Constrictibacter sp. MBR-5: one gene and its partner. The protein of the gene in region 2 interacts with the protein of the main gene of each other region in a pairwise test. Links are inferred from orthologs where the notes say so. Each region holds a gene or a part of one and is shown on either strand. Other genes may lie near its edges.

Evidence for each region.
Region 1: the proteins of mtgA (region 2) and ABIE65_RS18910 interact in binary tests that used the Escherichia coli proteins (3 or more experiments, as listed by UniProt). The link is inferred for Constrictibacter sp. MBR-5 from one-to-one orthologs.

Annotation. Positions count from the first base shown.
Region 1 is NZ_JBEPTK010000010.1:63,211-66,466, reverse strand. The notes cover bases 258-3,256. They hold ABIE65_RS18910 (peptidoglycan D,D-transpeptidase FtsI family protein), read right to left. Parts: upstream 2,638-3,256; coding sequence 877-2,637; downstream 258-876. Other genes in these bases: rsmH (16S rRNA (cytosine(1402)-N(4))-methyltransferase RsmH), read right to left, coding at 2,996-3,256; ftsL (cell division protein FtsL), read right to left, coding at 2,634-2,999; ABIE65_RS18915 (UDP-N-acetylmuramoyl-L-alanyl-D-glutamate--2,6-diaminopimelate ligase), read right to left, coding at 258-872. Outside these bases: more of ABIE65_RS18915, read right to left, coding at 1-257. UniProt on the Escherichia coli protein: Essential cell division protein that catalyzes cross-linking of the peptidoglycan cell wall at the division septum. Required for localization of FtsN.
Region 2 is NZ_JBEPTK010000002.1:608,190-611,603, forward strand. Bases 261-3,180 are described here. They hold mtgA (monofunctional biosynthetic peptidoglycan transglycosylase), read right to left. Parts: upstream 2,133-3,180; coding sequence 1,389-2,132; downstream 261-1,388. Other genes in these bases: ABIE65_RS06850 (hypothetical protein), read left to right, coding at 261-482; ABIE65_RS06855 (class I SAM-dependent methyltransferase), read left to right, coding at 716-1,384; ABIE65_RS06865 (DUF2336 domain-containing protein), read left to right, coding at 2,280-3,180. In the rest of the region: ABIE65_RS06845 (pectate lyase), read left to right, coding at 1-116; more of ABIE65_RS06850, read left to right, coding at 204-260; more of ABIE65_RS06865, read left to right, coding at 3,181-3,380. UniProt on the Escherichia coli protein: Peptidoglycan polymerase that catalyzes glycan chain elongation from lipid-linked precursors. May play a role in peptidoglycan assembly during cell division in collaboration with other cell division proteins.

The sequences.
Region 1 (3,256 bases), on a different replicon or contig from region 2:
GGCAATCGCAGCCGGTAGCTGCGCCCAAAAGCTTTCAGCTGCAGAACCTGTCCATCGTGGTCTACTTCCGCCCCTTCCAGCTTCAGCCATAGGCCTTTTCGACCATAGGTCACGACGTGCTGACGCCGTTGCCGGCAGGCCTCAATCACAAGCTCAGAGGTGGTACTGTCCGCATTGATCAGTGCGGGCGCACCGGGCGGCAGCAAATCCCTGAAAAGCTGCAGCTTCGCTTCGAGATAGGCGGGCAGGCTTCCGTGGTAGTCGAGGTGATCTCGCGAAAAGCTGGTGAAGGCTGCAGCGGTGAGGCGGAGTCCGTCCAACCTATGCTGGCTCAGTCCGTGGCTCGATGCCTCGACAGCCAGATGGTCTAGGCCCATCGCCGCAATCTGGCCGACCGTTCGATATAGAGTGACGGGATCCGGTGTCGTCAGTGCAACGGGTCTGAGAAAGCCGTCGCCGATAGCGCCGAGGGTTCCGATGCTCGCGGCAGGGCGCCCAAGGCGCTGCCAGATTTGCCGTGTGAAATCGACGACAGACGACTTCCCGTTCGTGCCCGTGACGGCAACAAGCGTACGCGGCTGCCGACCATAGAACTCTGCGGCCATCATCGCGAAACGATGCCGCGGCCGCGGATCCTCAATCAATGTCGCGCCACCGAGCGTGTTGGCGCTCACGGTGCCGGGGGACGCCAGGATCGCTGATGCGCCCCGTTCGATCGCATCAGAAATGAAATCGGCCCCGTTCGCACGAGCCCCCGAGAGAGCGGCGAACAGGAACCCCGGGCGCACCTCGCGGGAGTCGCTGGTCAGGCCAGCGAACTTCCCGACGGGATGTGACGAGCGAGTCTCGAGGTTCAGGCGAGCCGCGATCATGTCCTCACTGCGTGACTGTCCGGCGGACTGAGGTGCTAGCCTCAACCACACGGTGGTCTTGTTGGGGTTGGGTCCGGGGTGGGAGACCGAGCAAAGCGCCAGCTTGGCTGACGACCGCCTTCACAACCGGCGCCGCCACCCAGCCACCGGTCGCGTAGCCGTAGGTATCTTTGGTTCCCTGCGGCTCATCGAGCATCGCAAGTATGACGAATTTTGGGTCGTCGATCGGGAATGCGCCGACGAACGACGATACGAGCGCCTTTCGTTTGTATCCCTTGCCGCCGACCTTCTCCGCGGTGCCTGTCTTGCCACCAACAGGATAAGCCTGCGTGTCGGCGTTCCTGCCCGTGCCTTCCGTAACGATCTGTCGCATCAGCCAGCGCATCTGGTCCGACACTCTCTCCGAGACGACCCTTGTCCCGTCGGGAGGGGCGTCGCTCGGGCGCCGCAGCAATGTCGGCGGGTACAGCAGGCCGCCGTTTACCAATGCCGAAACCCCACTCACGAGTTGGAGGGGGCTGACCGAGAGACCATGGCCGAATGCGATGGTCATGGTGTTGATCTCGCGCCATGGCGAGGGCACCAGCGGGGAGCCAACTTCTGGCAGCTCAAACGACGGCGCGCTGAGCATGCCGATCTTCTGCAGAAAGGCACGTTGCCGATCCGTCCCGGCATCGAGCGCCATCTTTACCGAACCGATGTTGGACGAGTAGATCATGATCTCCGGCACGCTCAGCCATCGTGCCTTCGCGTGATAGTCGGTGATCGTGAAGCGTCCGATTCGGATCGGTTGCGAGGCGTCGTAACCTCCTTTCAGCGAGGTCACGCCCGCGTCCAGCGCCATCGCCGCCGTGAACAACTTGAACGTGGAGCCCATTTCGTACACGCCGAGCGTGTTGCGATTGAACATCGCATCGTCGCTTGCCGCGCTTCGGGTGTTCGGATCGTAGTCCGGCAGGGAGACCATCGCGATGGTTTCGCCGTTTCGAGCGTCGACGATCATGCCGGCGGCACCGACAGCCGAGAACTTCGCCATGCTGCGGGCTAGTTCCGAATGCAGCACGTGCTGCACCCGCATATCGATCGAGAGCTTCAGTGGCTGGCGCGTGTTCAGCAGCAGGTCGTCTTGATACTTCTCGACGCCGGCCAGACCCTCGTTATCCATTCCCGTGAAGCCCAGGATGTGGGCTGCCAGAGGGCCCTGCGGGTAGATCCGGCGTTCCTCGCGCTGAAAGTAGAGTCCAGGAATACCGGCATTGTTTATCGTGATTTGCTGATTCGGAGTCAGGCCTCGGCGCAGCCAGATAAAGGCGCGGTCCAGTTCCAGCTTCGCGCGAACTTCGCTTTCGTTCAGGTCCGGCAGCAATTTGACGATCTGGCGGGCTGCAGTCGCCGAATCGAGGACTTTTCGAACCTCGCGTGGATTTGCGTATAGTGAAGGCGTCGTGAGGCTCGATGCCATCAATACGCCGTTACGATCGACAATGTCGGCGCGTTTGACGGAGAGGCGATCCGAGACTGCGGCCACCGCCGGACCGGCGGCATCTGCCGGCCGCTGCAGGGCGAGATCCACCAAGCGGACCCCGATGGCGAGGAACGCGACGAGGAACAGCGATCCCCCTAGAACCAAGCGATTGCGGCCCGTCTCGAGGGCGGCCTTCATCCGCCCATCGATCTGGCCGCGAAGGAAGCCATCGCCGGAGACGACTTGCGGCAAGGGGGCGCGCATCGCTTCTTCGACTTCGGAGAACGGCCAAAGCCTCATCGGACTTGCCTCCTCTCCGCGCGTACGATCATCAACTCCTTGCTGCTGGTTCTGTTGTCCGCCAAAAGTTCCGGTGCACGCTCGGCCTGCCGCAACGGTAGGTCTTCGAAGCGAACAATGCGGTCCGGTGATGCCGCATCCATGCCGAGATGGATTGCGCTGAGCTCCCGAACGCGCTCGAGGCGATTCAGGTAAGCCCACTCCGCTCGAAGTACGTGGCTCGCTTCACGAGCGGCGCTGATCTGAGCTTGGAGTTGGGCGTAGACCCGCTCCCTCTCGCGAACCTCTCGGGTGACGACGAGCAGTGCACTGCCCCCCGCGGCGGCGAGAAGAAGGCAAAGGGCTGTGGTGCGCCATATCATATCGAATCGCTCCAAGCCGCGGCATCCGTCCGCTCCGCCACCCGCAGCCGTGCTGAGCGGGCACGCGGATTGTTCCGGATTTCTTCGGCCGTCGGCACGGTGGGGCGGCGCGTCAGAACGCGGAACGTCGGTGCGAGACGTTCCGCGTCAGCGGGCACATGCCGCGAACCGCGAGGCTCGCTGCCACTGCGGCGGCGAAGGAAGTCCTTGGCGACACGGTCTTCCAGGGAATGGAAGGCGACTACGGCTAGACGGCC
Region 2 (3,414 bases):
TAGCGAACGCGGCGCAGGTCGGTGCTAACACCTTGATCGACCTAGGGGACGGCGACAGCTTGACCCTCGTCAACGTGTTGAAGAGCAGCCTCGTGGCGGATGATTTTGTGATTTGAGACCGTGTCGCCGGCGACCGCAGAGGTGCGGCCGGTGATGCTCTCGCCGTTGATGGCGAACGGCATTCGTGTCGCTATGCTCCGCCCATGTCCGAGCCGTTCCTGTCCAGCAATCCCGAATTCGACCTGATCGGCTACTGCGAACACATAATGCCCGACGGCCGCCGCTGCCGACACTCCGCTCAAATCGACCGCGCCGCCATGCTCGTCCGCTTCGGCGACATGCCGAGGTCCGAGTTTGCCCGCCGCATGCGCTGCCCGGCCGGCCATCGAGGCGGGTCGGTGCGTCTGGGGATCAGGGGAGACAGCGGATCGCCGTGGGAGGCGTGGCCGGTGCAATCTGGCCAGGAAATCCCCAAAGCGTAAATTGGGGATGCGGTAGAACCGAGGATTCCCGCGGGCTTGCAACGAACCGCGCCACTGCTCCCAAAGCAGACGCGCTACCAGCCTGCGCTACACCCCGCCCGTCACAGCGGCTCCTAGCACGCCGGCGTTCGTTTGCAAACGATGCTGCGACTGGATGGATCCTTCAGCCGCCGTTAACCGCGGATTTACCTCGTCGCGCAAGGATCGTCGGCATCCTGTAAGGGAGTGTGCCGATGATCGCCATGCGTTATGTGCAGCCACCCGTGTCGCTCCTCAAGGAGATCTCGGCCGTCCAGAACCAGGATATCTCGCTCGACGTCTACTGTTCGGAGCAGCGGCTTCTCCGCGACTTCTTCTGGCTGCGGCTGCGCCTGCTCACGGCGCTGATCCGGTGGATGAAGCCCGCGACGCGACGCTGCCTGGATTTCGGCGGCGGAAGCGGGGTGTTCGCGGCGAGCCTGTCGACCGGATTCAACCGCGTGACGCTGATCGACCAGAATACCGACGAGGCCCGCGATCTCGTCCGTAAGCTCGGCATCCGCAATGTCGACCTGGTGGGCGCCAACATATTCGACCACGACTTCGCGCCGGGGACGTTCGATGCGGTCACGGCGGCCGATGTGCTCGAACATTTCGTCGATCCGCGAGAGCCGATTGCCCGTATTCGCCGCTGGATTGCCGACGATGGGGTCCTGTTCACGTCGCTCCCCACCGAGAACGCCTGCTACCGGGTCCTCCGCCTGATCTTCCGCAAGCAGAAGCCCGTGGATCACTACCACTCCGCCGCCGAAGTCGAGGCCTTGCTGCGTGCCGGCGGCTTCCGGAAGGTGATGGGCCTGTATCACCCGCTGTTGCTGCCCGTGTTTCCGCTCTTCCGGATCAGCGCGTGGCGCAAGGTCTGACCGTTCATTGGCCGCCGGCGCAGTCGAGCAGCGGCCCGAGCTGCCCGATCCGGGTGGAGATGACGTTCGCCCGCCGGGAGATGTAGCCGGTCGGTTTGCCGGCCGACCAGCGGCGCGGGTTGGGCAGCACTGCCGCCAGCAGCGATGCCTCGCGCCGCGTCAGGTCGGCTGCAGCCTTGCCGAAATGCGCCTGCGCCGCCGCCTCCGCGCCATAGATGCCGTGCCCCCATTCCGCGACGTTCAGATAGACCTCCAGGACCCGCCGCTTCGGCCATTGCAGTTCGATCAGCATCGTGAACCAGGCCTCGACCGCCTTCCGGACCATCGTGCGGCCCGGCCAGAGGAAGACGTTCTTTGCCGTTTGCATGCTGATCGTGCTGGCGCCGCGGAACGAATCCCCGCTGCGGTAGTCGTCGTAGGCGTCGCGCAGTGCCCCCCAGTCGAAGCCGGCGTGTTCGCAGAAGCGGTTGTCCTCGGCGGCGATGACGGCGGCGCGCAGGTCCGGCGCGATCCGCTCCATCGGCACCCAGTCGTGATCGATGCCCTCGCCCTCGACGAGGCGGATGATCATCAGCGGGGTGAACGGTGGCGGGACGATTCGGTAGATCAGGATCGTCGCCGGCGGGCCGAGCAATGCCACGAGCGCGGCGATGCCGAGCCAGCGGCGCAGCGGTGCGCGCCATGCCCGCAGGCGGCCGCTCGCGGGCGCCGCCTTGGCCGCCCGCGCCTTTGCGGACGGCGTCTTCATGCGCGACGGGGGATGGTGCGGCCGGGATCCGGCCCGTTGACGATCTTTTGACATTTGCAGGCGAAGCTAGATAGCGGCCAGGGGCCGACGCAAGGCGCAACGAAGATTTGAGCGTCTGCCGGTGTTCGTCGAACAGAAGGCTCTAAGGTGACAAAGGACCGCGTCGAACGGCTCCTCGCGGATTTGTCGGCACGGTCGCGGACCGAGACGGCATCGATCGTTGCCGCCGAACTGTCGTCTGGCCGCTTGAGCGACGCCGAACGGCAGATCGCGCTCGACATCGTGGCGGTGCTGGCCCAGGACGCCATCCAGACGGTTCGCGAGGCGCTCGCCGAACATCTGAAATCCTGCCCGTTTCTGCCACGCGAACTCGCGCTCACCTTCGCGCACGACATCGCCACGGTGGCCGTGCCGGTTCTCCGCTGCACCGAAGTGCTGCGCGACGAGGATCTGATCGCCATCATCCACGCCGGCAATGTCGCCAAGCAGATCGCCATAGCCGGCCGCAGCTCCGTACCGGAGGCGGTGTGCCATGCGCTCATCGCGACCTGCGACAGAGCCGTCGTGAAAACCACGGTCGGAAATCTCGGGGCGCAGTTGGGCGAGGGCGCGATGCACCGCGTCGTCGAGCAGTTCTCGCATGATCCGGCGATCCAGCGCCTGCTGATCGACCGTCCGGCGCTGCCGATCACCGTCGCCCAACGTCTCGTCGAATGCGCTGCGGACGATCTGCGGGCGCGACTGATGTTGCGGCATCGCCTGCCGCCGGCCCTGTTCGAAGAACTGATGATGCACGGCCGGGACCGGGCCTTCTCCAGCATGATCGCCGACGTTCCGGAGGAGCAGACGGAGGCCTTGGCACGCAGCCTGTCCGAGCGCGCCATGCTGCCGCCATTGCTGCTGTTGCGCTGCCTCTGCGACGGCAGCATCGCCTTCGTCGAGGCGAGCTTCGCCGTTCTCGCCGGGCTTCCGATCGATCGCGCAAGGATACTCATCCACGACCAGGGGCCGCTGGGGTTCCAGGCGATCTATCGCAGGGCGGGCCTGCCTGACGTTCTGCTCCCCGCCTTTCGCGCCACGGTCACGGTGCGGAAGGGCGTGGAGGAGGGGGCGGAAGACCTGATCCTCGAACGCATCCTCGATCACTACCCGGGGCTCCACGCGGCGGACCTGGAGCAGGCGCTGGCGCAACTCTGGCGCGTGCTCATCCCCGACGCCACCGCGTTGCCGCCCCCGGCGCTTCCCTGAGCTTTCCTCGCTGCCGGCTGCGGCCTAAGATCCG